Regions from separate parts of the Streptomyces sp. NPDC054047 genome, predicted to be linked through region 1. Evidence: riboswitches for the same ligand, from Rfam matches in the RefSeq annotation. Region 1 holds a riboswitch; each other region holds the start of a gene.
The links. Region 1 has a riboswitch for cyclic di-AMP ahead of ACZ6ZP_RS37580 (transglycosylase family protein). Riboswitches for the same ligand answer to the same signal wherever they lie in the genome.
Positions count from the first base shown of each region.

Region 1 (10,329 bases):
AGGCGGGCGGCAAGAAGGCGCTCGAACAGGGCTGGCTCCAGCAGTACAGCGTCGCCCCGTCCCGCCTGGAGGAAAGCCTCCGTACGGAGATCGAGGCGCAGAAGCTGGCGAAGAGGCTGGGCGCGGACATGAACGCCCCGGAGGGCCAGGAGGCCTTCTGGAAGGAACTCTCCAAGGCCTCCAAGAAGCTGGACGTGGACCTGAACCCGCGGTACGGCACGTGGGACGTGGAGAAGAACAAGCGCACGGACACGAAGACGCCGTGGGTGCGCGAGGTCTCCGGGGACGGTGCCGCGGCGCCCAAACAGGCGTAGGGGGAGCCCGGGTAGCCCGAGCGGACGTGAGGAGGGGGCTGTCGGCGCCGTGGGTTACGTTCGACGGGTGAACGAAACCACGCTCCCGGCCGACGCCCCCGGCCGCGTCATCCTCCTCACCACCAGCCACCGGGTGGCCCCCGGCCTGCTGTCCTGGCCCGCGTGGCAGGCCCTGCACGGGGCGGACGAGGTGCTGTGCGCCGACGTGGACCACCCCCAGCTGCCGTATCTGCGTGAGGCGGGCGTGGCGGTGGACCAGGCGTCGCCCACGGCCCAGGAACTGGTGGACGCCTGCTCCGGCGGCCGCACGGTCCTGGTCGTCGCCACGGCCGAGGGCGACCGCGCCCTGACGGACGGCCTGGCCAGGCTCGCGGGCTCGGGCCGCGTGTCGATGCCGGACCTGGAACTGCTCCCGGCGTCGTACGACCTGCCGGGCGCGCGGCTCCTGGACCTGGTCCAGGTCATGGACCGGATCCGCGTCGAGTGCCCGTGGTCCTCCCAGCAGACGCACAAGGGCCTGGCGAAGTACGCGATCGAGGAGGCGTACGAACTCGTCGAGGCGATCGAGGAGGGCGACAGGGATGAGCTCCGGGAGGAGCTGGGCGACGTCCTGCTCCAGGTGGTCTTCCACGCGCGCATCGCCGAGGAGGACGAGGAGTCCCCCTTCTCCGTGGACGACGTGGCGGGCACGCTCGTCGAGAAGCTGATCCACCGTCACCCGCACATCTTCGGCGACGACTCGGCGGACACCCCCGAGGACGTGAAGGCGCACTGGCTGCGTACCAAGGCTGAGGAGAAGCAGCGCTCGTCCCTGACGGAGGGCATCCCCCTGGGTCAGCCGGGCCTCGCCCTGGCGGCAAAGCTGGCTTCACGGGTGCGGACGGCGGGCCTCGAGGTGCCGCTGCCCTCGGGCGAGGGCGTCGGATACGAACTCCTCGCGCTTGCCCTGCGGTCCGAGGCGCAGGGCGTCGACCCGGAGGCGGCGCTGCGGGTCGCGGCGCGGGCTTACCGGGACGCGGTTCGCGCTGCCGAGGGCACGGGGGCTGAGTACCTTTGAGATAGGGCAGTTCGAGATGCGTGGGGGCGTGCGTGGAACCGGAGTTGGAGGAGCTCGCGGCTTCGGCGGCACGGGCCCTGCTCGTGGCGTCCCGGACGCCGCGGTGGCGGGAAGTGGCCCTCCGGGTGACGCTGCTGCTCCGGGAGGTCGGGCTGCACGAAGGCTGGATCGGGCTCCCCACGACGGGCGGTTACGAGTGGCCTCCGAGTCGGCGGATCATGGAAGAGTGGCAGGGACGGATGGGGCGCCTGCTGGTCTCCAACCCCGGCTCCGCCGCCGAACTGCGAGGCATCGTGGCCGAGTTCGGCAGCGGGGACGTGCCCGCGCGCCGTGCCGACTTCTGCCCGAACGGGCACCTGGTCGGCGCCTCCGGCTGGTGTCCGCTCTGCGCGGCCCCGACCCCGGCTCCGACCCCGGCCCCGGACACCACCAACACCGTCTCCGGCGGCACCGTGCACGGCGCGGTGATCCAGTCGCGGGAGATCGACTCGGTCGTGGTGAACACCGCGCCCGTCGTCGCGGGCGACCACGTCGACTTCGGCGACGGCACCTTCAACGGCCCCACGATCGGCGTCCAGTACAACCACTACGGCCCACGGCCGGACAACGCCCCCGCGGCGGCGACCGGCTGGCCCCGCGTCGACCAACTGCGGCGCCTGGCCCTCGGCGTGCACCCCACCCGGCGGTTCGGCGACGAGCCGAGCCTGCCGCCGTACGTTCCGCGCGACTGCCACGGAGAGCTGACGGGCCTGGTCGCTCAGGCCGTGGCCAAGGGCGGCCTGGTCGTCGTCACGGGCGAGCCGCTCTCCGGCAAGACGATGACGGCATGGGCCGCGCTGCGCGGCGCCGTCGCGGACGACACCAGGGTCTACGCCCCGGACGCGGGGGCCGACCTGCGCGACCTCCCCGCCCGGCTCCGGGGTCGCGACGCCAAGGGCACGTACGTGGTGTGGCTCGACGACCTGGACGGCCACCTCGGCGAGCACGGCCTCACCGCGGGGCTCCTCGCCCACCTCACGCATGAGGGCATCCTCGTACTGGCCACGATGAACGACGAGGCGTACGACACCCACCGCTTCGGGGGCAGCCCCGCGTCCCGCGTCCTGAGCGCGGCCCGCACGGTGGAGGTGCCGGTCCAGTGGAGTCCCGCGGAGCTCGCGCGGCTCGCGCAGGCCGACGATCCGCGGCTCGTGGACGCCCTGCGGTGGCGCGGCGAGCGGGGGGTCGGCGAATTCCTCGTCATCGGGCCGGAGTTGTGGGACGAGTGGCGCCGGGCGCGGCGGCCCGCCGCGCAGCCGCTGGGGCATCTGCTGGTGAGGGCCGCGATCGACCTCGCCCGGTGCGGGATCGAGGACGTACCGGAAGAGCTGCTGGAAGCGGTGTGCGCCGTCTACGGCTCCGTCCTTGAGGACGCCGACTCCGAGGCGGTCGGCCAAGCGCTCTCCTGGGCGACCGAGCCTCGGCAGGGCATCACCGGGCTGCTGGTGTCGGACGACGAACGGGGCACCTGGCGGGTCTACGGCTCGCTCGTCGCGGACGCCGTCCGCTCTACGGACATCGCGCCGGTTCCGCTCATGGTCTGGCTCCAGGCTCTCGGAACGGCGGAGGACGACGCGCTCTCGTTCGACGCGGTGGCGGAGGCCGCCCGGCGGATCCTGACGCCGCGCGCCGCGCAAGAGGACGGCGACGCTCTGACGGCGCTCGGCATGCTGGCCGCCGCGGAGGACGACGAGGAGGGCGCGGTGGAGTGGCTGCGCAAGGCGGCGGACTCCGGGAGCCTCGTCGGGGCCGGGGCGCTGGGCGATCTCCTCTTCTTCCAGGGCAGGGACGCCGAAGCCATCCCGTACCTGGAGCGGGCCGTGGCGGGGGACTGGCCCGACGTCGAGGTCACGCTCGGCCGCGCCCACCAGAACCGCGCCGTCCACTACCTCCGCCGGGCCGAGGCCTCGGGCAACGCCGATGCCGGGCGGCGCCTGAAGGGCCCCCTCGCCCCGCCCGACCAGGGATCGGCCCCCGGCTAGGGATACCGTCGACCCCATGCAAGACCAGCCGCCCGCCCCCGCAGAGGCGACCCCCGCAGCCTGCCCCGCAGGGGCCGCGTCCCCGGCGCCCGACGCCCAGGGGCCCGAGCTCTTCACCTGGGAGTTCGCCACCGATCCCTACCCCGCCTACGCCTGGCTGCGCGAGCACGCACCCGTGCACAAGACCCGGCTGCCCAGCGGTGTGGAGGCCTGGCTGGTCACGCGGTACGCCGATGCCAAGCAGGCGCTCGCCGACCCCCGGCTCAGCAAGAATCCGGCCCATCACGGCGAGCCCGCGCACGCGAAGAGCAAGACCGGCATCCCGGGCGAGCGCAGCGCGAACCTCATGACGCATCTGCTCAACATCGACCCGCCGGACCACACGCGGCTGCGGCGCCTGGTCTCCAAGGCCTTCACTCCCCGCCGTATCGCCGCATTCGCGCCGCGCGTGCAGGAGTTGACCGACCGGCTCATCGACCAGTTCGTGGAGAAGGGGGAGGCCGACCTCATCCACGACTTCGCCTTCCCGCTGCCCATCTACGCCATCTGCGACCTGCTCGGCGTCCCCCGCGAGGACCAGGACGACTTCCGCGACTGGGCGGGGATGATGATCCGCCACGGCGGAGGGCCCAGGGGAGGAGTCGCCCGGTCCGTGAAGAAGATGCGCGGCTACCTCGCCGAGCTGATCCACCGCAAGCGCCTCGAACCGGGCGACGACCTCATCTCCGGGCTCATCCGCGCCTCCGACCACGGCGAGCACCTCACTGAGAACGAGGCCGCCGCGATGGCGTTCATCCTTCTCTTCGCCGGGTTCGAGACCACCGTCAACCTCATCGGGAACGGGACGTACGCCCTCCTGACCCACCCCGAGCAGCGCGAGCAGCTCCAGGACTCCCTCAAGGACGGCGACACCGCCCTCCTGGAGACCGGGCTCGAGGAGCTCCTGCGCTTCGACGGTCCCGTGGAGCTCGCCACCTGGCGGTTCGCCACCGAGGCGCTGACCGTCGGAGGGGAGGACATCGCCGCCGGCGACCCCGTCCTCGTCGTGCTCGCCGCCGCCGATCGCGACCCGGAACGGTTCCGGTATCCGGACACGATCGACCTCGCCCGCCGCGACAACCAACACCTCGGCTACGGCCATGGCATTCATTACTGTCTCGGCGCACCGCTCGCCCGGCTCGAAGGCCAGGCCGCCCTCGCGACCCTCCTGCGGCGCCTGCCTGACCTGCGACTCGCGGTGGAACCTGGTGATTTGAGGTGGCGTGGCGGGCTCATCATGCGCGGACTCCGCACGCTGCCCGTGGAGTTCACACCCGCACAGCGGAGCAAATATTCGACACCTGGAGAGACGTTTAACTGACGGACCGTCAAGACTGTGACTTTCACGTGATCTCCGCTGCATCGACTTGTGACAAGCGTTCGACTGCCGCTACGTTCACCGACGACTCGGCATCCCGTGCCGCAGTCGTCGCTCCAGTCACGCGAAAGGCAACCGCATGCTCTCCGGCAATGGTCGTCACCGACGCCCCCGCCAGGCCCCGGCCCTGATCGTCGCGGCAGGAGTCGCAGGATCGGCCATCGCGATCCCGCTGCTCGGTGCCACCAGCGCGAGCGCGGCGGACACCGCCACGTGGGACAAGCTCGCGGAGTGCGAGAGCGGCGGGTCCTGGAGCGCGGACGCGGGCAACGGGTACTACGGCGGGCTCCAGTTCTCGCAGCAGGTCTGGGAGGAGTACGGCGGCCTCGACTTCGCGCCGAGCGCCGACCTGGCCAGCCGCTCGCAGCAGATATCCGTCGCCGAGAAGGTCCTCGACGACCAGGGGACCAGCGCCTGGCCGAGCTGCGCGCCGATCGCCGGTCTCACCCAGGACGGCGCCGCCGCGGACGTCGACCCGGGCGCTCCGATCACGACGATTCCTTCCGACGAGTCGACCGAGTCCGGTGAGTCGGCCGAGCCGGACGAGTCGGACGAGCCGAGTAAGTCGCCGAGCGAGTCGGCCGACTCCGCGGACGGCACCAAGTCTTCGGACAAGCCCTCGGACAAGTCCTCCGAGAAGCCGGGCGCCGATGACGACGCTGACGCCGACGCCGACGCGCGAGACAAGAATCACGACGAGCCGGGCAACTCGGGCGAGTCGGATGACCCGGGCAAGTCCGGGCAGAGCGATGAAACTTCGCCCACTCCCACCCCCTCCTCCGGCGCGGGCGAGGGCCGTCACCGCGGCGACAGCGCGGACGACAAGCCCTCCGACGACACCTCCCGCGAGGGCTCGGGCCGGCACGCCTCCCGCGGAGAGGAGCGTCAGCAGGACGGCTCCGACGGGACGTACACGGTCCGTTCCGGAGACAGCCTCTCGCTCATCGCCGACGACCTCGACGTGAAGGGCGGGTGGACCGAGCTGTACTCCGAGAACGAGAAGTCCGTCGGCTCCGACCCCGATCTCATCCTTCCCGGTCAGAGCCTCGATTTGGGCGAAAAGTAGGGGTAGTTGACGACTCGTTTTGCGCTTGATGTCCCAATTGGCGCAAGTGAGAGATGGGTCTCAGAAGCCCTGATCGTCTTTGAGTTTCTCCCGATCGCATGACTACGGTCGGGACCGCTCGCCACAGCGGGCCCCGCCGGTCGGTACGCCGAGTCCTGCCAACGGCCGTTCGGGAACAGTCGTCGCGTAAGCGCCGTAGGCAGGAGCGGGGGACCCAAGGTTTCCGCCGGGACCGGATGTCGAGCGTCGCGAGAGCGAGGCCGACGGAAGGAAACGGCTAGGGGTTAAGTCGCGCTTCAAGGAAGCGCGGCCGGGCAACTTCATCGGCCCGAACCCGACAGCTCACCTCGCAGGCGTCGGTGAGGGGATCACTCATGCTGTTTTCCAGCAAGGGCAAGCACCGCCGCCCGTCCAAGGCCACCCGTGTCGCCACGCTCGCAGGCGTCACCGGTGTCGCCGTCGCCGCCCCGCTGATGGCGGCCGGCTCGGCCTCCGCCGCGACCGGCTCCGAGTGGGACGCCGTCGCCCAGTGCGAGTCCGGCGGCAACTGGTCCATCAACACCGGCAACGGCTACACGGGCGGCCTGCAGTTCTCGTCGTCCACGTGGGCCGCGTACGGCGGCACGAAGTACGCGCCCACCGCCGACAAGGCCTCCAAGGCCCAGCAGATCGAGATAGGCGAGAAGGTCCTCGCGGGCCAGGGCAAGGGTGCCTGGCCGAGCTGCGGCGTCGGCCTCTCGGGCGCCTCCTACGAGGGTGGCGGTGCGCAGGAGAGCGCCCCGCAGCAGACCCAGGAGCAGCCCAAGAGCCAGCCCAGCGCCCAGACCGAGCAGCCGCAGCAGGCCGCTCCGAAGGCCGAGGCCCCCAAGGCCGAGGCTCCGAAGACCGAGTCCAAGAAGACCGTCGAGACCCCGACCGGCAAGACGGTCAAGAAGGGCGACGGCGAGTACAAGGTCAAGAAGGGTGACACCCTCTCCAAGATCGCCGAGGCGAAGGACGTCAAGGGCGGCTGGCACAAGGTGTACAAGCTCAACGGCGACATCATCGACAACGCCGACATGATCTACCCGGGCCAGCAGCTCCACCTCAGCTAAGAGCTGACGGCGGCGGCGCCTCGGCGGAGGCGTCGCCCCACCCCCGTCCCCACGGGCCCTCCCCGCCCCGGTGCGCGTATCCCCCGTACGCACCGGGGCGGGGTCATGTGCGCCCTCCACGTTTTGTTCCGTTCGGAAACATTTTGCTCTCGGTTTGTCCACAGGGCGGTCGCTCGGCTGGCTCTTGTCCGGGAGCCGGTTAGGCTCGTGTCCGCGAGGCCAACGCCCCGCGTACCCGCGTCACATCCCAGAAGGAGATGCTCGTGCCGTCCATCGACGTCGTCGTAGCCCGGGAAATCCTGGACTCCCGAGGCAACCCCACGGTCGAGGTCGAGGTCGGCCTCGACGACGGCAGCACGGGTCGTGCCGCCGTTCCGTCCGGTGCGTCCACCGGTGCTTTCGAGGCCATCGAACTCCGTGACGGTGACCCCAACCGTTACCAGGGCAAGGGCGTGGAGAAGGCCGTCCTCGCCGTCATCGAGCAGATCGGCCCGGAGCTCGTCGGGTACGACGCGACCGAGCAGCGCCTGATCGACCAGGCGATGTTCGACCTCGACGCCACCGACAACAAGGGCTCGCTCGGCGCCAACGCCATCCTCGGCGTCTCGCTGGCCGTCGCGCACGCCGCGTCGGAGGCCTCCGACCTCCCGCTCTTCCGCTACCTCGGCGGCCCGAACGCGCACCTGCTGCCCGTTCCGATGATGAACATCCTGAACGGCGGGTCGCACGCCGACTCGAACGTGGACATCCAGGAGTTCATGATCGCGCCGATCGGCGCCGAGTCGTTCTCGGAGGCCCTGCGCTGGGGCACCGAGGTCTACCACACGCTGAAGAAGGTCCTGAAGGACAAGGGTCTCTCCACCGGCCTGGGCGACGAGGGCGGCTTCGCCCCGAACCTGGACTCCAACCGCGCCGCGCTCGACCTCATCCTCGAGGCCATCAAGCAGGCCGGTTACGTCCCCGGTGAGCAGATCGGTCTCGCGCTCGACGTCGCCGCGTCCGAGTTCTACAAGGACGGCAAGTACGAGTTCGAGGGCAAGTCCCGCTCGGCCGCCGAGATGACCGAGTACTACGAGGAGCTCGTCGCCTCGTACCCCCTCGTCTCCATCGAGGACCCGCTGTTCGAGGACGACTGGGCCGGCTGGAACGCCATCACCGAGAAGCTCGGCGAGAAGGTCCAGCTCGTGGGCGACGACCTGTTCGTCACCAACCCCGAGCGCCTGGCCCGTGGCATCGAGGAGAAGTCGGCCAACGCCCTTCTGGTGAAGGTCAACCAGATCGGCTCGCTGACCGAGACCCTGGACGCCGTCGAGATGGCCCAGCGCAACGGCTTCAAGTGCATGATGTCGCACCGCTCCGGTGAGACCGAGGACGTCACCATCGCCGACCTCGCCGTCGCCACCAACTGCGGCCAGATCAAGACCGGCGCCCCGGCCCGCTCCGAGCGCGTCGCCAAGTACAACCAGCTCCTGCGCATCGAGGAGATCCTCGACGACGCCGCGGTCTACGCCGGTCGTTCGGCGTTCCCCCGCTTCAAGGGCTGAGCCGCTTCTCCGGGCCGAGGCTCGGGCTCCGGCTCCGCTGAGCAGTTACCTACGTCCCCGTACTCGGTCCCGTACCGTGTGCGGGGACGTACGTACGTATCGGGGAGGCGGCACACATGGCCGTGAAGGACCGCGACCGGTTCTCCACCGCGACCAGACTGCGGCTGCTCGGCGAGCAGACCGCGGAGCGTGTCTACCGCTCCCAGACCAAGCGCCAGGCGCGCCGCTCCCGGCTCACGGGACGTGCCGCGCTCCTCGCGCTCGTGCTCTGCTCGCTGGTCGTCGCGCTCGCCTACCCGATAAGGCAGTACGTCTCCCAGCGCGCCGAGATCGCGGACCAGCGCAAGGAGCAGGCCGAGCGCCGCGCGAACGTCGAGAAGCTGCGCGACGAGAAGGCCCGCTGGCGGGACGACGAGTACGCGGAGCAGCGCATCCGGGACCGGCTGCACTACGTGATGCCGGGCGAGACCGGCTACACGGTGGTCGACCCCGAGGCGGCGAAGAAGCAGCGCTCCGACCAGGGGGCGGCCGCCAGGCCCTGGTACTCGAACGTCTGGGACGGCGTCGACAAGGCGGACCGCCCGGCCGACGACTGACCCGGTACCACCACCATTCTCCGTAGTCACCGCACCATCTCTCCTTGAGAACCGATCGAAAGACAGGCATGGAAACGCCCCCGCCGACCACCCCGCGCACCGAGCCCACCGACGCCGACGTCGAGGCCTTCAAGCAGCAGCTCGGCCGTCCGCCGCGCGGCCTGCGGGCCATCGCCCACCGCTGCCCGTGCGGGCAGCCGGACGTCGTCGAGACGGCGCCGCGCCTGCCGGACGGGACGCCGTTCCCGACGACGTACTACCTGACGTGCCCGCGGGCCGCCTCCGCGATCGGCACGCTTGAGGCCAACGGCGTCATGAAGGAGATGACGGAGCGGCTGGGGACGGACCCCGAGCTCGCCGCCGCGTACCGCGCGGCGCACGAGGACTACATCGCGCGCCGGGACGCCATCGAGGTCCTGGAAGGCTTCCCGAGCGCGGGCGGCATGCCCGACCGCGTGAAGTGCCTGCACGTCCTGGTCGGCCACTCCCTGGCCGCGGGCCCCGGCGTGAACCCCCTGGGCGACGAGGCGATCGCGATGCTCCCGGAGTGGTGGCGCAAGGGCGCGTGCGTGTCCCTTGCGGAGGCCGAGCCCGCCGCGGAGGAGCGCGCATGACCCGCGTGGCCGCCATCGACTGCGGTACGAACTCGATCCGCCTGCTCGTCGCGGACGCCGACCCCGCCACCGGCGAACTGGTCGACCTGGACCGCCGGATGACCATCGTCCGCCTGGGCCAGGGCGTCGACAAGACGGGCCGTCTGGCCCCGGAGGCCCTGGAGCGGACCTTCGCGGCGTGCCGCGAGTACGCCGAGGTCATCAAGGAGCACGGCGCCGAGCGCCTCCGCTTCGTGGCGACCTCCGCCTCCCGCGACGCCGAGAACCGCGACGACTTCGTACGCGGCGTCCTGGACATTCTCGGCGTCGAGCCGGAGGTCATCAGCGGTGACCAGGAGGCCGAGTTCTCCTTCACGGGAGCGACGAAGGAGCTGGCGGGCAGCGACCACCTGGCCAAGCCGTATCTCGTCGTGGACATCGGCGGCGGCTCGACGGAGTTCGTCGTCGGCGACGAACACGTCGCCGCGGCCCGCTCCGTCGACGTCGGCTGCGTGCGCCTGACGGAGCGCCACATCCGCTCCGACCCGCCCGCGCCCGCCGAACTCGACGCCGTCCGCGCCGACATCGAGGCCGCGCTCGATCTGGCCGAGCGGACGGTGCCGATCC
Region 1 covers NZ_JBVJKV010000014.1:106,463-116,791, reverse strand. Annotated here, with positions in the region: gene ACZ6ZP_RS37605 (SurA N-terminal domain-containing protein) at 1-314, shown strand, start outside; gene ACZ6ZP_RS37600 (nucleoside triphosphate pyrophosphohydrolase) at 382-1,371, shown strand; gene ACZ6ZP_RS37595 (tetratricopeptide repeat protein) at 1,404-3,392, shown strand; gene ACZ6ZP_RS37590 (cytochrome P450 family protein) at 3,409-4,752, shown strand; gene ACZ6ZP_RS37585 (transglycosylase family protein) at 4,889-5,875, shown strand; cyclic di-AMP (ydaO/yuaA leader) riboswitch at 6,057-6,246, shown strand; gene ACZ6ZP_RS37580 (transglycosylase family protein) at 6,250-6,969, shown strand; gene eno (phosphopyruvate hydratase) at 7,227-8,513, shown strand; gene ACZ6ZP_RS37570 (FtsB family cell division protein) at 8,630-9,109, shown strand; gene ACZ6ZP_RS37565 (DUF501 domain-containing protein) at 9,178-9,723, shown strand; gene ACZ6ZP_RS37560 (Ppx/GppA phosphatase family protein) at 9,720-10,329, shown strand, end outside.

Region 2 (10,329 bases), on a different contig from region 1:
CTTCGATCTGGATTCCGTGCCGGACGACCGCATGGGCGTACGAGAATCGATCATCGGCCGTATGCAGCGCAACGGCGGCACGGCGCGCCTGCGCGCGGTGCCGGGGGGCGGCACGGAAGTCGAGCTGGAGATGGAGAGGACGGCGACGACATGAGCGACGCGAGCGAGCCCGTGGGGCCCAGGGGTGGATCGGACGGAGCAGTCGAACCGTCCGCGGCCGAAGCGAACACGTCTGCCGGGGCGAATGAACCGGCTCAGGCCGCCGGTGGGGCTGGCGCGGCCAGTGGTGCCGTGGGCGGTGACCAGGAGGGCCGCCGTGCGCGCGTCGTCCTCGTCGACGACCACCGGATGTTCCGCACGGGCGTCCAGGCGGAGATCGGCAGGACCGCGATCACCGGTGTCGAGGTCGTCGGCGAGGCGGCGGACGTCGACCAGGCGGTCACGGTCATCACGGCGACGCGTCCCGAGGTCGTGCTCCTCGACGTGCATCTTCCGGGCGGCGGCGGGGTCGAAGTGCTGCGCAGGTGCGCGCCGTTGATGTCCGATGCCGAGCGGCCCGTGCGGTTCCTCGCGCTGTCCGTGTCGGATGCCGCCGAGGACGTCATCGGAGTCATCCGCGGTGGTGCCCGCGGTTATGTCACCAAGACGATCACCGGTACGGACCTGGTCGACTCCATCTTCCGGGTGCAGGACGGCGACGCGGTCTTCTCGCCGCGCCTGGCCGGGTTCGTCCTCGACGCCTTCGCGTCGACCGACGCGCCCCCGGTCGACGAGGACCTGGACCGCCTCACGCAGCGCGAGCGCGAGGTGCTGAGGCTCATCGCGCGGGGGTACGCGTACAAGGAGATCGCCAAGCAGCTCTTCATCTCCGTGAAGACGGTCGAGTCGCATGTGTCGGCGGTGCTGAGGAAGCTGCAGCTGTCCAACCGGCACGAGCTGACGCGGTGGGCGACGGCGCGGCGGCTGGTCTGACGGTCCCCGCGGCCGGGGGCGGTCCTGGCTAGCGGTGCGCGCCGTTCGCAGCGGGGGCGGGGCCCAACTTCCGTATCGCCCAGCGGTAGTGGCCCACCGCCTTGGTGATGCCGATGAGGCCCGTCAGCCACAAGATGAGGCCCGTGCCCATGCCGAGCGCGACGTCGCTGTACGAGTCGCGTCCCGGCTCGGCGTAGGCGGCGGCCGCGAACGACGCCCACAGGCCGAGTGCGCACACGAGGAGGGACGAGAGGAGCCAGCAGAGGCTGAGGCCGGGGGAGCGGAGAGCGGAGTCCGACGCCGGGTGGCTGTCCAGGGCCAGCCAGCTGTCGGTGAGTTCGCGGGCCTTCCGGTCGTTGCGGATACCGACGACGACGCCGATCACGCAGGGCACGAGGGCCCCGAGGCCCAGGACCGCGCAGAGCGGGACCATGACGAAGGCCATCACGTCGTGGTCCTCGATCATTTCGAGCGGCACCGTCAGGAGCGCCCAGCCGACGACACAGCCGAGCGCGAACAGCCAGAGCAGCAGGATTCGGTGCACGCCCATGATCTGCCTGCGCAGCGCTTCGAGTGCCATGCCGCGGTCGTGCAGCAGCGCGTTCCGGTCCTGCCAGGTGCGCAGGTAGGCAGGTGGCGGAGGGGGCGGCAGCGTACGGCGGGGCATGGCCCTGACAGTACCTCCGGGTCCACAAGGCTTCTCACCCCGCCCGCAGTGCCCTACAACACCCTGCCCGCGATGCCCCGCGCCCCGCCGACAACGGCCTGCGCCCCCCTCACGTGACCTCTCACGCCACCCGCGTCGCGCCCGCGAAGGGCATCTGGCTGATCGGGGCGAGACGTACCGGAGCGCTCGGGTTCGGGGCGTGGATCATCTGGCCGTTGCCCACGTAGAGCCCCACATGGCTGATGCCCTGGTAGAAGAAGACCAGGTCGCCGGGCTGGAGTTGGGAGCGCGGGACCCGCTCGCCCGCCGCGATCTGCGCGTACGTCGTGCGCGGCAGGTCGACCCCCGCAGACCGGTAGGCGGCCTGGGTGAGCCCGGAGCAGTCGAAGGCGTTGGGACCGGTGGCGCCCCATACGTACGGGCTGCCGAGGGCCTTGTGGGCGTACGAGACGGCCGCTGAGGCACGGGCGTTGGGCGCCTTGGCCGGGGCGCCCGAGACGCCGTCGCGGCCCGCGGTGCGGGACGCCCTGTCCTCGCCCGCCAGCTCCGCGCGCTGGTCGCCGGTGAGCTGCGACAGGAGCCGCTTGGCCGCGTCCAGCTTTCCGTTGACCGTCTTCTTGTGCTTCTTCAGCTCCGCCTGGCGGGACTTGAGGTGCGCCAGAGTCCCGTCGGCCTCGGTGTGCAGTTGGTCGACCTCCTGGAGCTGCTTGCGCACTCCGGCCACGGCCGCGGCCTGGCGGCTGTCCGCCCGGTCGGCGAGCGCGGCGCGCTCGAGGTACTGGTCGGGATCGGAGGAGAGCGCGAGCTGGACGGCCGGGTCGATGCCGCCGCTGCGATACTGCGCGGCGGCGATCGAACCGAGGCCCTCGCGTGCCGAGTTGAGCTTCTCCGTCTTGCGGGCCGCCTCGTCCCGCAGTTCGCGCAGGGACTTCTCGGCGCCTTCGGCCTTCTCCTTGGCGCCGTTGTACTTCTCGGTGGCGATCTCCGCCTCGCGGTAGAGCGCGTCGACCTTGGACTTCACCTCGGCCGGACTGAGCCGCGGATCCGCGTGTCCTGTCCCGTCGAACGCGGTGGCCGTGGCGGCCCCCGCGAGGGCGATGGTGGCGGCGGTGCGGGCCGTATGGCCACTGAGCGAGCGCTGTCTGGGCTTGCGGTGCGCTGCCACGAAGGGGGGCTCCTTAAGGGTCCGGCGGCGGCCCGCACAGGGGGAGCGGACCGCCGCCGGATTCTCGGCGGTGGTGTCCGACTGCCGCCCCTGGTCCGGGCGGCGGTGGGGAGCCGGTCACCTGACGAAGGACGCTAAACCTGGCCGTCACGGCTTGGTGGCGGATTGTGCACAACTGACGCAAGTGTTCTAGACGGTGACCGTATGTGGCTGTTCGATCTCTCGGGCGAGGACCCTTCGCGTACGCGTGTGACCGATGCGCCGCTTGGGGCCCACCTGGCTACGGAGCGGTGATAAGGCCCCGGCTAGGCTCCGGAACCATGGACGTTCTCACCCATCTCTTCGTCGGCCTGCACATCATCGGCATCGCCTCCCTCCTGGGCGGCTTCCTTACCCAGATGAAGCAGATGGGCCAGGGCACGGCCCGCTTCAACCCGGCGATGCTGCACGGCGCGCTGACGATGCTCGTCACGGGCGTGATCCTGGTGGGTCTCAACCAGGCGGACGACAATCCGGTCAACAACGTCAAGATCGGCATCAAGATGGCCGTGCTGATCGTGATCCTCGCGCTGGTCTACGTGAAACGGGACGAGGAGAAGGTGGACAAGGCGATGTTCGGCGCCGTCGGGCTGCTGACCGTCGTGAACATCTTCATCGCGGTGCTGTGGACCTGACCCGGCCCGCAGAACTCGGCCCGTAGAAACCGGCCCGCAGAACCCGAGCCGCAGAAAAACGGCCCTCCACGCGCGCGTGGAGGGCCGTTTTCTCGTGTGTGTGACGGTTACGCGGGTCGCACGACGCTGTGGATCGGCATGTAGTAGATCGACTCGACGCGGACGTTCGCGCCCGGCTTCGGGGCGTGGATCATCTTGCCGTCGCCGATGTAGATCCCTACGTGGCTGATGTCGTCGTAGAAGAAGACCAGGTCACCCGGCTTGGCGTCGGCGGTCTTCACGGTCGTGCCGACCTTCACCTGGTCCCACGTCGTACGCGGCAGGGAGATCCCCGCGGCCTTCCACGCGTCCTGGGTGAGCCCGGAGCAGTCGTAGGAGTCGGGGCCGGTGGCGCCCCACACGTACGGCTTGCCGATCTGCGCCTCCGCGAAGTTGATCACCTTCGCGGCCTTCGTCGCGTAACCGCTGTCCGTGTCACCGGAGCCGGAGCCGGAACCCGTGCCGGTGTCGGTGCCGGTGTCGGAGCCGGAGTCCGGGGTCTCCTTGTTCTGCTCGCGTTCCTTGGCCGCCGCCTCTTCCGCCGCCTTGCGCTTGGCCTCCGCCTCGGCCTCCTGCTTGCGGGCCAGCTCGGCGGCCTTGCGCTTGGCCTCTTCTTCCTTCTTCTTCTCGATCGCCGCGAGCCGCGCCTTCTCCTCGGCGGTCAGCTCCGAGAGCATCGTGCGCGCCTGGCCCAGCTTCTTCTGGACGGTCTGCTTGCTCGTCCTGAGGTCGTCCCGCGAGTCGCTCAGCGTCTCCAGGCTCTTGGCGGCCTTCGTGCGCTGCTTCGTAGCCGACGCCTGCTGCGTCTGGTAGTCGTCGACCGCCTTCTTCTGGCGCGCGGTGAGCCGGTCCGACAGGTGGTTCTGGTCGAAGTACCCCTGCGGGTCGTCGGCGAGCATCATCGTGGCGGTCTCGGAGACGCCGCCGGTGCGGTACTGGGCCGCGGCGAACGTGCCCAGCTCCTGGCGGGCCTCGTTCAGCTTGTCGGTGCGCTTGGCCACGTCGTCCAGGAGTGTGTCGACCTTCTTGCGCTGCTTGTCGGTGCGCTCCTTGGCCGAGTTGTACTTCTGGGTGGCGACGCCCGCCTGGTGGTAGAGGTCGTCGACCTTCTTCTGGACCTCTTCGAGGCTGGGCTTCTGCGGAGCGGACGGTGCTGCCTGCGCGCTCTGTGACAGCAGGGCCACGGAGGTGAGGGCCGCCGTCGTGATGCCGAGGGCGGGAGTGGCGCGTAGGCCGGCCATGCGGGTCCGCGGCTTGCGGTGCGACGCCAAGGGAGGCGACTCCTTCCGTAGACCGCCTACCGGGTTAGCTGTCGGGTTCGGGCGGGTGGTTCCGGAAGGTTGCCCTACAGTCCCGTACTTCGTACGGGACCGATTCACCCCAAGTTCAAAGTGGGTCCCCGGCTCCGAGGAGATCGAACTCGGCGGAGGCCACCCGTTCCCGGCGGGGTTCGCCGGTGGGAGTGCGAGCGGCCCGGGCAGCAACCTAGCCAATTCGTGTGGCCCGTGTGAAGGTTGATGTTCGATATGCCCGATACGTTTTCGTTACTTTACGAAGCTCTTGACGCGGGCACGCCGTGCCATGGCGGAGCGTGACCGTCCGCGGGCGGGGCGTAGGCGGGCGTAGGCGGGGTGAGGTGGCCGGAACCCGGGGCGGGTTGTCAGTGGGGCCGCCTAGACTCGGGAGGCGATGAGCAGCCTCTTTGATGACAGCTTCCTGGCGGACCTCCAGCCCTCGCGGGCCTCGGAGGAGGAGCCCCCGCCGCCGCCCGAGGACAGTGCCCCGGAATCCGTTCCGGATGATCTGTTCGACGGGAAGTTCGACGCGCCCACACCCCGGGACGCGCACTACCGCGGCGGCGCCCCCCGCCCGGTGATCGACCCGGCGGCCCTGCTCGACGGGCTGAACGAGAACCAGCGAGCGGCCGTCGTGCACGCACACTCCCCGCTGCTCATCGTCGCCGGCGCGGGCTCGGGCAAGACCCGGGTCCTGACGCACCGCATCGCGTATCTCCTGGCCGAGCGGCACGTGCACCCGGGGCAGATCCTGGCGATCACGTTCACGAACAAGGCCGCGGGCGAGATGAAGGAGCGCGTCGAGCAGCTCGTCGGGCCGCGGGCCAACGCGATGTGGGTGTCGACGTTCCACAGCGCGTGCGTGCGGATACTGCGCCGCGAGTCGAAGACGATCGGCTTCACCTCCTCCTTCTCGATCTACGACGCCGCCGACTCCAAGCGGCTGATGGCCCTGGTCTGCCGGGACCTGGACATCGACCCGAAGAAGTTCCCGCCGAAGTCCTTCAGCGCCAAGATCTCGAACCTGAAGAACGAGCTGATCGACGAGGAGACCTTCGCGGGCCAGGCCGCCGACGGCTTCGAGAAGACGCTCGCCCAGGCGTACGCGATGTACCAGTCGCGGCTGCGCGAGGCGAACGCCCTCGACTTCGACGACCTGATCATGACGACGGTCAACATGTTCCGCGCGTTCCCGGACGTCGCCGCGCACTACCGCCGCCGCTTCCGCCACGTGATGGTCGACGAGTACCAGGACACCAACCACGCCCAGTACGCCCTGGTGCGCGAGCTGGTGGGTCCCGCGGACGGCGAGGGCAGCGAGGGCGAGGGACCCGCCGAGCTGTGCGTCGTGGGTGACGCGGACCAGTCGATCTACGCCTTCCGCGGCGCCACGATCCGCAACATCCTCCAGTTCGAGGAGGACTATCCGAACGCGACGACGATCCTCCTCGAGCAGAACTACCGCTCCACGCAGACGATCCTGACCGCGGCCAACGCCGTCATCGAGCGCAACGAAAGCCGCCGCCCGAAGAACCTGTGGACCAACGCGGGCGCGGGCGCGGGCATCACCGGCTACGTCGCCGACACCGAGCACGACGAGGCGCAGTTCGTCGCCGACGAGATCGACCGGCTCACCGACGCGGGCGACGCGAAGGCCGGTGACGTCGCGATCTTCTACCGGACGAACGCGCAGTCCCGTGTCTTCGAAGAGATCTTCATCCGCGTCGGCCTGCCGTACAAGGTCGTCGGCGGCGTCCGCTTCTACGAGCGCAAGGAGGTCCGGGACGTCCTCGCGTATCTGCGCGTGCTCGCCAATCCGGAGGACTCCGTCCCGCTGCGGCGCATTCTGAACGTACCCAAGAGGGGCATCGGCGACCGCGCGGAGGCGATGATCGACGCGCTCTCGCAGCGCGAGAAGATCTCCTTCCCGCAGGCGCTGAAGCGCGTCGACGAGGCGTACGGAATGGCGGCTCGCTCGGCGAACGCCGTCAAGCGGTTCAACGTGCTGATGGAGGAGCTGCGGACCGTCGTCGAGTCGGGCGCGGGTCCCGCCGTCGTCCTGGAGGCCGTGCTCGAACGGACCGGCTATCTCGCCGAGTTGCAGGCATCGACCGACCCGCAGGACGAGACGCGCATCGAGAACCTCCAGGAACTCGCCGCCGTGGCCCTGGAGTTCGAGCAGGACAGCGGTGAAGTCGGTGGCGCCGGTGAGGCCGGTGAAGCCGGTGAAGGTGCAGCGGAGACCGAGGACGCGGACGCAGGAGCGGACGCGGGCGCGGGCACAGGCGTGTCGGGCACCCTCTCCGAGTTCCTGGAGCGGGTCGCGCTCGTCGCCGACTCGGACCAGATTCCCGACGAGGAGGACGACGGCTCCGGAGTCATCACGCTGATGACGCTGCACACCGCCAAGGGCCTCGAGTTTCCGGTCGTCTTCCTGACCGGCATGGAGGACGGCGTCTTCCCGCACATGCGTTCCCTCGGCCAGGTCAAGGAGCTGGAGGAAGAGCGTCGCCTCGCGTACGTGGGCATCACGCGCGCGCGGGAGCGGCTCTACCTCACGCGGTCCTCGATGCGCAGCGCCTGGGGACAGCCCTCGTACAACCCGCCGTCGCGCTTCCTGGAGGAGATCCCGGAGGCCCACCTGGACTGGAAGCGGAAGGGTTCCGTCGGCGCACCGGCATCCTCCGGACCCGCGGCCGGGATCGCCTCCTCCTTGTCGTCGTCGCGCTCGCGCACCGGGGGCGCGCAGGGCTTCGCCACGCGCCGTGCGACGGAGAAGCCGGTGGTCGCGCTGGCGATCGGGGACCGGGTCACGCACGACCAGTTCGGCCTCGGAACCGTGGTCGGGGTGAAGGGCACGGGCGCGAACGCCGAGGCGACGGTGGACTTCGGAGAGCCCAAGCCCAAGCGGCTCCTGCTGCGGTACGCGCCGGTGGAGAAGCTCTAACGCCGCAGGCGGCGGCCCGAGTTGTGCGGGGTCGCCGCGCGGGCGGCGCCTTGAGTTACGTCGGGTCGAGGCCGTGGCTGCGCAGCCACGGCAGCGGGTCGATCGCCGAGCCGCCGCCGGGGCGCACCTCGAAGTGCAGGTGCGGTCCCGTGGAGTTGCCGGAGTTCCCGGAGAAGGCGATGGGGTCGCCCGCCTTGACGGGGCCGCTGGAGACCTTGTGCGTGGAGAGGTGGCAGTACCACGTCTCCGTGCCGTCCTTGGCGGTCACGATCGCCATGTTGCCGTAGGCGCTGTTCCACTTCGTGGAGACGGTGCCGTCGGTCGCGGCGAGGACCTCGGTGCCGTACGCCACCGGGAAGTCGATTCCGGAGTGCGCGGACATCCAGTTGATGCCGGCCTGGCCGTAGTACGCGCTCAGGCCCTGCTGCTTCACCGGCAGCGCGAACTTGGGGCGCAGGCGCTCCTTGCGCGCGGCTTCCTCGGCGGCCTTCTTCTCGGCGGCGACCTTCTCCGCCTTGAGGTCGATGCGCTCCTGGGTGCGGCTCGCGCGGTCGGCGAAGTCACCTGCGTCCGCGGAGAGGTTCGCCAGCTGCGTGTCGAGCTTGTTGTTGGCGGCGGAGGGCTGCACCGACGCCGTGTCCGGGACCGATGCCGCCTGAGCCTCCTTCTCGTCGCCGCCGCCGAAGTCGCCCACGGACGCGGCGGCGATACCCGCGACGCCCATCACGCAGGCGGAGGGCACGGCGACGGTGAAGAGCGCGGAGCGCTTGGCGGGGGAGCGGCGGCGGGCCCGCGAGCGGGAGCCGTGCGCACGGTCCATGACCGGCGGCTCGTCGTCCCCGGCGGTGTCGCGGCCGACCGGCTCGACCGGACCGAGTGAATCGGCGGGAGCTTCGTCGGGCGTGAACTCGTGCTCGGCGGGAGCCGGTTGGGGGTAGACCTCGGTGGGGTGGGATTCGGGGGCGTAGGCATCGGAGGCGTAGGACCCGGTGTCGTACGGCGAATGCTCGTACGTTTCCGGCGCCTCGTACGTGTCGGGCGCTCCGGGCGTGTCCTGAGCCTCGTACGTCCCGTGCACCCCGTGTGCCTCGTGCGTCTCGGGGGTGCCGTACGCCTCGTGCGTCCCGGTGGCCCCGTACGACATGTCCTGCGCGGCGTCCTGGCCGCCGGAGTTCCACGCGGTCGCGTCGTACGCGCCGGTGTCGAAGGCCTGGGTCTCCCACTGGCCGGTCTGCTGCGGCTGCTGCGGTTGGTTCCAGGCGCCGGTGTCCCACTGGCCAGTGGCGTCGAGGCCGGGACCGGGCTGGGCCGGGATGTCGGCGGAGAGGTGTTGGTAGCCGCCGGTCGACCACGTGGCGCCGGTGTCGTAGCTGCCGGTCTCGTAGCCACTGGTGTCGTACGCGGCTTGGTGCTGCGCGGCGTACGGGTCGTGGTTCAGCGTCTGCTGCGTCCCCGTGGTGGACCACTGGCCGGTGTCGTACTGACCGCCGGGCATGTCGCCGAAGAGCGGGTCGGACGCAAAGCTTCCGGTGTCGGGGCCGGCCGTCGCATAGCTGCCTGTGGTGTCGAAGCTTCCCGTGGAGTAGCCGTCGTAACCGGTGTAGGCGCCGTGCTGGGTGCTCTGCTGGTCATACGCCGCGTAGGGCGCATGGTCGGCGGGTGCCGAGGCCGGGGGTGTTGAGCTCCCCGACGGGTGACGGTCGTTCACCAACTTCTCTTTCGCCTCGGCAGCAGGGGCAGAGCAGTGCGGCGACTGTACCCGGCGGTATGCGGGCGCGACAATCTTCGGCAGGTTTCCGGCTCTCAGGAAACGGGCATTCGGCCGCCTTTCGGCGGACGGCGGGCACAGCTTTGGCCCTGCGTTCGAGATCCGTTCGACAAATTTCCCGCGTCGCGGGGTGCGGGAGCTGCTCCTCAGGCCACGGTTTGTCCGTTCTCGGCGCCCGTCGCGGATTTCCCCGGAGCAGGCAGATCGAGGGCCTGGCGGATTCCGGCGGCGACCGCGGGGTGCACGGGCAGGGCGAGATGACCGATACCGGAGACACGTACGTTCTGCGCGATCAGGTCGGGATGGTTGACGCAGGCCGTCTCGAGGGGCGCCATCAGCTGGTCCAGGTCGCTCCAGAAGCTCACGAAACGGGTCCGGCAGCCCGGCGCGGGCTCGCGCAGCTCCTCGATCACGTCCGAACCGGGGCGCATCTGGCGCACGATCGGGTGCGCGTCGGCCAGTGGCACGACGCGCGTTCCCTCGTGCGGGGTACCGAGGGTGACCAGCGTGCGGACGCGTTCGTCGCCGCCCAGGCGCTGCGCGTAATAGCGGGCGATCAGGCCGCCGAGGCTGTGCCCGACGATGTCCACCTGGTGGTGGCCCGTGCGCTCGCAGATCTCCTCTATGTGGCGGCCGAGCAGCTCGGCCGCCGTGCGGATGTCGCACGTGAGGGGGGAGTAGTTGAGGGACTCCACGTGCTGGCCGCCGTGCTGGGCCAGGGAGCGGCGCAGGAGGACGAAGACCGAGCGGTTGTCGATGAAGCCGTGCAGGAGGACGACCGGGGGCCGGCTCTCCGCGGGGA
Region 2 covers NZ_JBVJKV010000011.1:64,317-74,645, forward strand. Annotated here, with positions in the region: gene ACZ6ZP_RS32610 (ATP-binding protein) at 1-154, shown strand, start outside; gene ACZ6ZP_RS32615 (LuxR C-terminal-related transcriptional regulator) at 151-972, shown strand; gene ACZ6ZP_RS32620 (hypothetical protein) at 1,001-1,639, opposite strand; gene ACZ6ZP_RS32625 (C40 family peptidase) at 1,761-2,804, opposite strand; gene ACZ6ZP_RS32630 (hypothetical protein) at 3,125-3,478, shown strand; gene ACZ6ZP_RS32635 (C40 family peptidase) at 3,586-4,788, opposite strand; cyclic di-AMP (ydaO/yuaA leader) riboswitch at 4,797-4,953, opposite strand; gene ACZ6ZP_RS32640 (ATP-dependent DNA helicase) at 5,207-7,759, shown strand; gene ACZ6ZP_RS32645 (M23 family metallopeptidase) at 7,815-9,467, opposite strand; gene ACZ6ZP_RS32650 (lipase family alpha/beta hydrolase) at 9,674-10,329, opposite strand, start outside.
Region 2: another riboswitch for cyclic di-AMP. It lies ahead of ACZ6ZP_RS32635 (C40 family peptidase); the one in region 1 lies ahead of ACZ6ZP_RS37580 (transglycosylase family protein).

Region 3 (10,329 bases), on a different contig from region 1:
GCCGTCGAACCCGTTGGGCGGCCAGCCGCCTAGGTACTCGATCAGGACCCAGACGGAGCCGTGCGGTGCTGTTCCCGCCAGGGAGTCGCCGCGGGTGCGCGCGGCGTCGGCGCAGAAGAAGCGTTCCGCGGCAGTCACCGTGACCACGTCACTGTTCCGCGGGCACCAGCACGCCCGCGCGCAGCAGTCTCTCCACGAGTGCGACGCCGAGATCGCCGGCGGTGCGGACCTCGCCGTCGAGCATGCGCGTCACCGCCGGCAGCTCACCCTCGGGGAAGTCGAGCCAGCCCACCCGCGTGGCCAGGCGCGGGCCCTCCAGTCGCGCTGCCAGCTCTCGGCGAAGCCGTACCCGAGAGTTGGGGCCGAGCCCGTCGACCGCTTTGAGCTGAGCCAGCGGTCCCAGCGGCGCGGGGCGTCCCTGGGACCGCCGGGTGCGATGGAACAGCGGAGCGGAATCGGCCTTGGTGACGGCGGCGAGGAGGCGTTCGCGAACGAGGTCGATCTCACCGTCCGGCCCGTCCACCCCCAGAGGCAAGGTCCCGCGCATCTGGGGATCGTCGCGCAGCTCCGCGAGTGCGGACTGGGCGAGCTGTTCGGCCAGCGCGTAGCGCGTCCAGCTGTGGATTCCCAGGGTCAGGTGGATCGAGACCTCGCCCTGCGCCTGGGCGGCATGCAGCCAACCCCGCGGCAGGTAGAGGACGTCACCGGGCTCCAGAACCGTGTCGATGCAAGGCTCGCCCCGCGCCGCCTCGGCCACGGCGCCCCGGCGTTCGGACCAGGGCTGATCGCGCAGCGGGTCGGGGTGGACCGGTTCGCGGACGAACCAGCGCTTGGCGCCGCCGATCTGCAGGACGAAGACGTCGTGGACGTCATAGTGGTCGTCGAACCCGCGGTTCTGCGGCGGAGTGACGTAGGCATTGGCCTGCACCGGATGGCCCAGCTCCGTGCCCAGCCGGGCGCTGAAGTCCGCTACCGGCCCCCATGTGCGGTGCAGGGCCTGCAGGACCAGCGTGGCGCCGTCGGCGAACCTGCGCCACAGCGCGGTGTCGTCCAGCTGATCGCCGATCGTGGCGCCGACACCGGCGGGTGAGGTGTAGGACAACTCGGGAAGGGTGGAGCCGTCCTGGGCCACGCGGAGGAAGGGCGTGCGCAGCCCACGGCGTGAGATCAGTTCATCCACGGCGTCCGCGGAGAACAGGTCGGAGAAATCGCTCGCGCGTTGCGTGAGCAGCGCTGTGCGCGCCCAGACGTCGCGAGCGAACCGCTCCCGGCTCAGGCCGGTCAGTCGTGTCTCCAAAACGCCGACGCCTGTTGGGGCGCCGGCGTCCAGGAGCTCGGTCGGGGGGATGCTCAAGAGCCGCTGTCGGACTCGGCTCCGCCGTCGGCGCCGCCGTCATGGACGCCCGGCGTGCCCGCCGCGCCGCCGTCCGCGGGCCCTTCGGCTCCACCGTCCGCGCCGCCGTCATGAACGCCCGGCGTACCTGCCGCACCACCGTCCGCGGGGCCCTCCGCTCCGCCGTCCGCGCCACCGTCGTGGACACCGGGGGTGCCCGCCGCGCCGCCGTCCGCGGGCCCTTCGGCTCCACCGTCGGCGCCACCGTCATGAACGCCCGGCGTACCCGCCGCACCGCCGTCCGCGGGGCCCTCGTGCTGGTTCGGATCCTGGTCGGGGTTGGTCATCGTTCCTCCTGCGAATCGAACGGCTGGGATTGGCGCATCCTCCAGAGCCTTCTCTGCTTTCACCAAGCTCGCTCACGCAATTCCGGTCGGCAACCTGAGGGAAGGGCGGGGCGCCCGGTCGGTCCACGCCATCGCGGTGCCAGATGCTCTTCACCGGCGGCGGGTCATGATGGTTGCGTGGCGACAGACAGCACGCAGTACACCGAGGACGGCCATTTCATCATCATCAAAGGTCGACGGTGGCGGGCCACCGACCCCCTCGTGCCCGACGAAGTCGAGAAGCGCCTGACTCACCACCTCATGTCCGCCCGGCGGGCTGTGGCCGCTGCGGGTGACGACGAGGACGCTCGGAAGGCGGCCCGAGCCCGTGTACAGCTCGCGAAGACCGGCCTGGGGGAACGCGGCACGGCCTGGTGGGAGCAGAGCCCGGCCGAACGGCGTGAGCGCTGGGACGCCTGTCTGCGTCAACTGGAGGCCACGGAGCTGCCTGCCGGGTGAGAGCGACGCGGTGCCTCACGACCACGAGGTCTCCGGTGTCCGGTTCGCCTAGGTCGACGAACCCTCCACCGGAGACCTCACTGCTGCTGGCTCAGGGCGCGCTGCTACTCATCCCACTTCGCCGTACGCCCACTTCGCCGTACGCCCGCTGCGCCGTACGCCCGCTGCGCCGTACGCCCGAGCGGTTCGCGCTCGGCAACTCGGCAACTCGGCGGCTCGTCAGCTCCTCAGCTCGTCTGCATGGGAACAGCAAGCCACTTGTACGCGATCCAGCCGTTCTCTCCCTTGTGCGGGCCGCTGAGAACCTTCAGGAAGGCCCACTTGCCGCCCCCCGCCGTGCAGGTGACGTACACGCGGCGGCCCTCGCCCACCGTTCCCTTGGCCGTGTAGCCGGTCCCGGGGCCCGTGCGGAACTTCACCGTGGTGTCCGTCTGGGAGTAGTAGTTGGCGACATTCTTCGTGCAGGCGCTGGAGCCCACCGCGGACGCGGCCGGCGCCAGCGCCACGGTGCCACCCGCCACGACGGCGCCGACAGCGGCCATACCGGCGAGACGGGCGGCGATCCTGTGCTTCGTCACTTGTTGCCTTCTCTTGAGAGCTCGTACGCCACGGCCACAGCAGTGCCACGGCCATGGCTTCCAGATGTGCGGGGCAGGGCAGGGCTGAGTCCCGGCTCGAAGCCGGACCCAACTCGCTCCCGCTCAGGCAGCCTCGCGTACCGCTCCAACATTTCCCCAACATCCGGCTGTCACCGCGAGAAGCCTCCACGCGAGACTTACCAGCAGCCTTTCTGGAGTGACGGCTGCGCGACGGTTCGAGCCCCACAAGGCCGGGAGCCCCTCACCTGGCTGGTGAGGGGCTCCCGTCATCGTCTTCTCACCCAGAAGGCTCGTCCGGCACCGGCTCCTCCGAGTGGCCTTCCAGGGCACGGGATTCGCCGCGCCTGGCGGTGCCTCCCTCGTCCGTGTCGGGTACCTCGGCCGCCTTGCCGCTGTCGCCGCCGCTGTCGTCCTCCGCCTTGCCCACGTCCAGGTCCCAGGCGTCGGGCCCATCCGTCGCCTGCTGGTCGGGTGGGTCCCTGGGGATAGGCGTGCTGCCGTCCTCGCCAGGGGAGGCCGGTATCTGTTCACTCACGATGTCTCCTCCTTGACCGTTCGGCTCCAGGCCGGAGCAGGTACCCGCGGACGGCGCGACGACACGTCACCACGGCGGCCATATATCTGTTTTCGCTGTTCAGCTCAGGCAGGGCGCCAGGGGTTGGTCGGACCGTACGCCTGAGTGGTCGCGGTGACTGGCGCGCCCGCAAGCGGGTAACCGGGAGGTCCTCGAAATCCGCGTGGTGTCACAGGTTGGGAGAGCCGATGAGTGAGCGCGACGAAGGCCGGGCGAGACCGGACCCCGGCGGCTTGAGCCCGGGTGCCGTCGACGATGAGCACGTTCCTGTCCCCGAAGAGGACCATGCGGGTCCGCCCGCGCTGCACACTGCGGTTACCGCCCGTGGCCTGGCTCGTCATCGCAGCCGTTCCCTGCGGTGGCTGGTGCTCGGCATCCTCGTGACCGCCGTATGCGTCGTCGCGGCGTGGTGGGGAGCGGCCAGCGGCATCGAGTGGCTGGAAGGGGTGGGCAGTCGACTGGCCGCGGCCGGTGTCGTGATCCTGGGGCTGGGGGCGAGCGGCCTGCATGCGAATGCGCGGATGCGTCAGATTCTGGCGGCAGGCCCGTGGCTGACCCGGCGCGCCCACCAGTTTCCGCCCAGCCGCCTCAAGGGCGTCGGGGTCGTCCTGCGCGACCCGCACGGCGGGCTGTGCCCGCTGCTCGTCCTCTCGACCCGGCAGCGCTACCAGCACGCGATGACCGGGCCCGACGGCACCTTGTGGTGGTGTCCGGGACCCGGGGGCCGTGGCGTCCTCGTCCGTCCCGATGGGCACGAACTGCTCTACGCACGACCGCCGTTCACCGCGTGGGGCCGCAGAACTCGGATCGAGGACGCCAGAAGGGCCGGACTCGACGCATAGCTTCTGCCGCCCGGAGCCGCTCGACCCCACGTCCCGCGTGCGCGCACGAATTTGACCATGAGCGCGGGACAATACCCTCAACTCTTTACGGCTGAGGGCGAATTGACGGGGCACCCGGAGCCGTATGCAGCGAAATCTCTTCGATCCCGAGAATCTCATCCAGCCCGCGTCGGCCCCCGGGCTCACGCAGGAAAACGCGATGGCGGTCCGCTACGCCGTCAAAGGCGAGGCGCGAGCCCGGCAGGGGACGATGGTCGCCTGGCGGGGTTCACTGGAGTTCGAGCGGCAGGGCCAGGGCGTGGGCAACTTCCTCAAGCGGGCGGTGACCGGTGAGGGCCTGGCCCTGATGACGGTCAGCGGTGAGGGCGAGGCATGGTTCGCCTCCGACGCGGCGCACTGTTTCCTCGTCGACGTGGACGACAGCCACGGCCTGACGGTCAACGGCAAGAACGTCCTGTGTTTCGACGCCGCGCTGAACTACGACATCACCACGGTCAAGGGCGCCGGCATGGCGGGCGGCGGGCTGTTCAACTGCACGTTCACCGGCACCGGCCGACTGGCCCTGACCAGTGCGGGCATCCCGCTGGTGCTGCCCGTGACCCCGGAAGCGCCCGTGTACGTGGACACCGACGCCGTCGTCGCGTGGAGCCCGCAGCTGCACGCGTCGCTGCACCGCTCCCAGAGCGTCGGATCGATGGTGAAGGGCGGCTCGGGCGAGGCCGTGCAGCTGAAGCTGGAGGGTGAGGGCGTCGTGGTGGTCAACCCCGGCGAACCCAAGCCGGTCCCGGCATCCTGACGGCCTGAGCGTGTCTGATCGGGCCCCGAAGGGCCGCCGGAGGTGGCGGCCCCTTCGGGCTCGTGGCGCGGCTTGTGTGTGGAGCCGGGACGCACCCCGGATCTTCGTGGCTTCTGCCAGTACGGAGGTCCGCCGGACCCCGGGGAGACTGCCGAGCAAGAGCCGCGGCATGCCTCGGCGACGGGGGCGGCACCCACGGGTGTACCGGAGGGAGACATCACCATGAGCGCGCAGCAGCAGTACGACGAGATCGGTGAGGCGTACGAGGGGGTCAAGGCCCTTCCGTTGGAGCAGTTCGCAGCAGTGCCCAGCTTCCTGGCGATGGTCGGGGACGTGCGCGGCAGGTCGATCCTCGACCTGGCCTCCGGCACCGGCTTCTACAGCAGGGAGTTCAAGCGGCGCGGCGCCACCGACGTCCTCGGTGTCGACATCTCCGGCGAAATGGTCGCCGTGGCGCAGCAGTTGGAGAGTCGCGAACCGCTGGGGGTGCGCTACCAGATCGGTGACGTGGCCGAACTGCGGCCACTCGGCGCGCGCTTCGACATCGCGCTGGCCGTCCAGATGTTCAGCTACGCGGCGGACATCGCCACCACGGAACGCATGTGCCGCAACATCCACCGGAACATGAAGCCAGGCGGTGAGCTGTTCGTGCTCAACCAGTCGCCCGACTTCCGCTTCGACGGGCCGGGCCCGGACAAGTACGGCTTCCGCAGCGAGCTCACCGGCGACGAGGGCGGGACGGGGCCGCAGGTGAAGATCACGGCGCTGCTCGACCCGGGACCGGCCTCGTTCGTCGCCAACTTGCCGCGCCGCGAGGTCTACGAGAAGTGCCTTCAGGCGGCCGGGTTCAGTGACCTGGCCTGGGTGCCGCTGTCGGTGTCCGAAGCCGGGGTGCGCGAGTTCGGCGCGGAGCACTGGGCGGACTTCCACGCCAATCCCCCGCTGGAAATGCTGCGCTGCCGCGCCTGAGGGTCGCGCCGGTGGTCTGAGGCCGGGATCGCGGACGTGCAGCCGCCACGCGCGAGTGTCCGGTGCGGGCTACTGGCCTCCGGCGTCGGGCCCGACGGGCGTGTGCCTACGGTTGCGGAGCTCTTTGCAGAACTCCAAGCACACCCATACGCCCACGGCGGCGACGGTGAGCAGGACGGCCACGCCCAAGAGGAACGGGAGGATCATAGGAAGAGCCTATCCCGGCGCCGATGGAGCGACAGAACCGCCCTATTCTCGCGCCGCCCAGTCAGCTGGACTGCCGCCAGAGCGGTGCCTGTGACCGGCCTTGTTCCGCGGGCATCTCCCGGACCAGGTGGTAGAGGTTCTCGAAGTACGCCTTCCAGCGGTGGGGAAGCCCGGCCAAGCCGAGGGAGAGGCCGTAGGCGGGCAGTTCCTCGTGCACGACGCCGAATGTCTTCCCGCTCCACCCCTCGTACCCCTGCACTTCCCACCGCCACACCCAAGATCCAGGCCGGCCTCGCGGCCCTCGAAGGTGGAAGTACCGCGGCCGCCGCGCACGGCCCCGTAGGCAGCCCTGTGACAAGGGCTCGTCCGGTTGGCCTCAGCGAGTCAAAATGCCGTTACGCGCCACGCCCACGAGGATGCCGAACTGCAGGACCTGATTCACCGCTATGAGCTCGTGACAGGATCTTGCTGAAGCGGCCTGGTCGATGCAGCCGAGGCGATGGTTCACGGTTACGCGGAGTCGAGATGGCGCGTGTCGCCAAGGCTGACGACTTGGCGGTTGTGGAAGAAGTCGTCCTCGCGCAGTGTGGTGATGCTGCCGGGAGGGGCCCGAAAGCTGGCGTAACTGGCCGACTCGATCGGCATCTTGATCCAGGACGCCACGACGAAGGTCAGTGAGCCGCCATGCGTCACGATGATCTGGTGTTCGCGCGCACGCCGCAGGATCTCATCCATGGCCGCGTAGATGCGCTGCGCCCACTGCGCCTTCGTCTCGGCACCCTCCACGCCCTCGTCATGGTCCATCCGCTCCCCGACAGCCGGCGGCGGGACGAAACGCCGGTCCAGCCACTCCTGTGGCCTTCCCCCTGCCGCACCGTAGGACTTCTCCCGCAGCCTGCGGTCCAGGAACAGCTTCACGCCGAACAGTTCGGCTACCTCCTGGGCGGTTTGCCGGGTGCGCTGCAGATCCGAGGAGAACAGGTCGACCTCGGCGCCGTCCGGGATCACGCCCCGAAGCGCCTCGGCGATGGAAGCCGCCGCGCGGACGCCGGTGGGCGTCAGGCGGGAGTCGTGCCATCCGCCGACGACTCCCTCGACGTGGTGCGTCGCCTGTGGGTGGGTGACAACGTAAAGAGTGCGCACGAGAGCCTGCCCTTCGCTGCCTGGCCTCCCGGCCTGCCGGTCGCGGCCCGCTACCTTAACCAACGCGATCACGATCGAGCCTTCCTGAGTCACCTCCAGCAGATCGAGGGCATGGCGTTCCTGCGCCACTTCCGGGAGGCCGCGGTCGCGGTGGACCCGCGCATGGGCGGCCCTGGGAGGGGGGGACTCCCCTAGAGGCAGGCGAGATGTCCATCTTTGCGCGAGAAAGCTACTTCTTCAGCTCATTGGTGGCGTTTATAAAGCCCTGTCTGCATTGCTCAATACTCGTGCGAAATGGTGCACTCTGATACGCCATCGCGCCGCATTCCCAATCCATCCCTCATTCAGTGAAACGGGTCACACCAATGTTTGTGAGCCCGGGAGCCGCTGAGCGCGGTTTCGTTCTACGCAAGGAAAGTTGGGCTATTTGATCAAAGCGCGTGAGGGATTTTGATCATTGGGGAAGGGCTCCTCGCTTTCCCTATGCGAATTCGTGTCTTGTTCCTCGCCAGCCTTCTCGCTTAACGTCGCCATCAATCCGGATGGAACGCCGAATCCTGCCGCTGTCCGGAATCCCTCCCACCCACTCACTCACTTACGCACGGCAGGAGCGGGGGACCCAGGTAAGCCGCCGGTCCGGATTCCGGAACGGCTCGGGGTGAAGTCGCACGCCCAGTGCGACCGGACATCTCCCGTCCGAACCCGACAGCTCACCTCGTAGGCGACGGAGAGGAATTCGTCATGCCCGCAAAGGGAAAGCACCGCCGCCCCAAGTCCAGCAAGCTCACCCGGGGCATCGCCGCCGCAGGCACGGGCGGGGCCGTTCTCGTTCTCCCGGTGCTCGGCGCGACCGCCGCGAGCGCGGCGCAGGCCGCCCCGGCCGCCAAGCCCGCCGCAGCGCCGAAGACCTACGTCGTCGTCGCGGGCGACACCCTCTCCAAGATCGCCCGAGAGCACTCCCAGAGCGGCAGCTGGAAGGAGCTGTACGAGGACAACCGCAGCGTCCTCGGTGAGGCCCCGGGGCTGATCCACCCCGGTCTCAAGCTCACCATCGGCGAGAAGGCCCAGGCCAAGGACGCGGAGAAGTCGGCCGCCTCCAGGGCGTCCGCCGATCGGGCGGACCGCTCCGAGCGCACGGCCGCCGAGCCCGCCGCCGCCCCGGCGAAGAAGACGTACACGAACGACCTCGACGGCTGGATCAAGGAATCGCTCGACGTGCTGGCCCAGCACGGCATCCCCGGGACCTACGAGGGCATTCACCGCAACATCATGCGCGAGTCCTCCGGCAACCCGACGGTCACCAACAACTGGGACTCCAACGCCGCCGCCGGAACCCCGTCCAAGGGGCTCCTGCAGGTCATCGACCCCACATTCGCCGCGTACCACGTGCCCGGCACGTCGACGGACAGCTTCGACCCGGTCGCCAACATCACCGCCGCCTGCAATTACGCGGCCGACCGGTACGGCTCGATCGACAACGTGAACGGCCCGTACTAGGCCGCATCCCGTCTCGTCCGCTGTGAGCCCCGGCGCGCCATGCGTCCGGGGCTCAGCCCTGGACGACGACGGCCAGGATCTCATCTTTCGCTTCCCAGCCGCGGCGGGTCGCTTTTCTCGTGCAAAGCAGTCTCGAACTCGACCTCGGGGCTGCATGCTGAAGCGCCGTCATATAGCGCCCTTAGCCCGCCACATACACGGTGTTGGTGGCGGTCCCGCCTTGCAGGGGGTTGGGGAAATCGACGACGTGACTCGCCGTCTTCGGGAAGACCTCGGCGAGCACGGTGGTGAACTCCGCGTCGGGCGGGTCGTTCGACCACAGGGCGAAAACGCCTCCGGGGTGCAGCCGCCGGGCGAGGGCACGCAACCCCTTGGGCTCGTAGAGCGCCGCGTGGCTGGGGTGCAGCACATGGCGGGGCGAGTGGTCGACGTCGAGGAGGATCGCGTGGAAGCGACGGTCCGGCTCCTGAGGATCAAGGCCGTCGCCGCCGTCGCCGGCCAGCGCGAAGAAGTCGCCCTGGACCAAGCGGCATCGGGGGTCCGTCGACAGGCCGGTGCCCAGCGGCACGTATCCGCGCTCGTGCCACTCGATGACCTCACCGAGGGCCTCGATCACGGTCAGCGAACGCACCCGCCGGTCGTCGAGGACGGCCCGTGCGGTGTAGCCGAGACCGAGGCCGCCCACCGCGACATCCAGTTCGGTGTCCGGCAGTTGCTCGAGGCCGAGCCGGGTCAGGGCGATCTCACCCGCGGTGAAGAGGCTCGACATCAAGAACTCGTCCCCGAGCTTCACCTCGTACACATCGTCGCCCGACGCCGGGTCCCGCCGCCGCCGCAGGCTGATGTCCCCCATCGCTGTCGGCCGCCAGTCGATCTCCTCGAAGCGCATGCTCATCCATTCACCTTCCTGGGCGTTTCTGGGCGGCGGGACCGGCGCGTGGTCAGGCGTCGATGATGACCGGGATGATCAGGGGCCTGCGGCGGTGCGTGCGGAACGCCCAGTTCGCCACGGCGCGCGCGATGAGCTGTTCGAGCTGGTGGGCGTCGCCGACCCCTTCCTCGGCCGCGGTGGCCAGCGTCTTCTCGATCACCGGGATGACCGGCTCGAAGGTGGCGTCGTCGTGGACGAACCCGCGGGCCAGGAAGTCGGGGGCCTCGGCGAGCGCTCCCGTGTCGGCGTCGACGATGGCGACCACCGTGACGACACCCTCCTCGGCCAGCGTGATCCGGTCCTTCAGAGAGGCTTCGGTGACGCCGCCGACGGTCATCCCGTCCACGTAGACGTTGCCCGCGGGCACCTTGCCGGTGATGGAGGCGCGGCCGTCGACGAGGTCGACGACGACACCGTCCTCGGCGATGACGACCTGGTCGGGGTCGACGCCGGTGCGGATGGCCAGATCGGCGTTGGCCTTCAGGTGCTTCCACTCGCCGTGCACGGGCATGACGTTGCGGGGCTTGACGATGTTGTAGCAGTAGATGAGCTCACCGGCGCTGGCGTGCCCCGAGACGTGCACCTTGGCGTTG
Region 3 covers NZ_JBVJKV010000004.1:128,718-139,046, reverse strand. Annotated here, with positions in the region: gene ACZ6ZP_RS17340 (sucrase ferredoxin) at 1-138, opposite strand, end outside; gene ACZ6ZP_RS17335 (cupin domain-containing protein) at 149-1,354, opposite strand; gene ACZ6ZP_RS17330 (BatC protein) at 1,351-1,680, opposite strand; gene ACZ6ZP_RS17325 (hypothetical protein) at 1,858-2,178, shown strand; gene ACZ6ZP_RS17320 (SH3 domain-containing protein) at 2,406-2,756, opposite strand; gene ACZ6ZP_RS17315 (hypothetical protein) at 3,055-3,312, opposite strand; gene ACZ6ZP_RS17310 (hypothetical protein) at 3,732-4,193, shown strand; gene ACZ6ZP_RS17305 (AIM24 family protein) at 4,318-4,989, shown strand; gene ACZ6ZP_RS17300 (class I SAM-dependent methyltransferase) at 5,212-5,958, shown strand; gene ACZ6ZP_RS17295 (hypothetical protein) at 6,028-6,165, opposite strand; gene ACZ6ZP_RS17290 (hypothetical protein) at 6,227-6,382, opposite strand; gene ACZ6ZP_RS17285 (histidine phosphatase family protein) at 6,676-7,308, opposite strand; cyclic di-AMP (ydaO/yuaA leader) riboswitch at 7,891-8,047, shown strand; gene ACZ6ZP_RS17280 (LysM peptidoglycan-binding domain-containing protein) at 8,050-8,805, shown strand; gene ACZ6ZP_RS17275 (spermidine synthase) at 8,987-9,700, opposite strand; gene ACZ6ZP_RS17270 (ribonuclease J) at 9,747-10,329, opposite strand, start outside.
Region 3: another riboswitch for cyclic di-AMP. It lies ahead of ACZ6ZP_RS17280 (LysM peptidoglycan-binding domain-containing protein); the one in region 1 lies ahead of ACZ6ZP_RS37580 (transglycosylase family protein).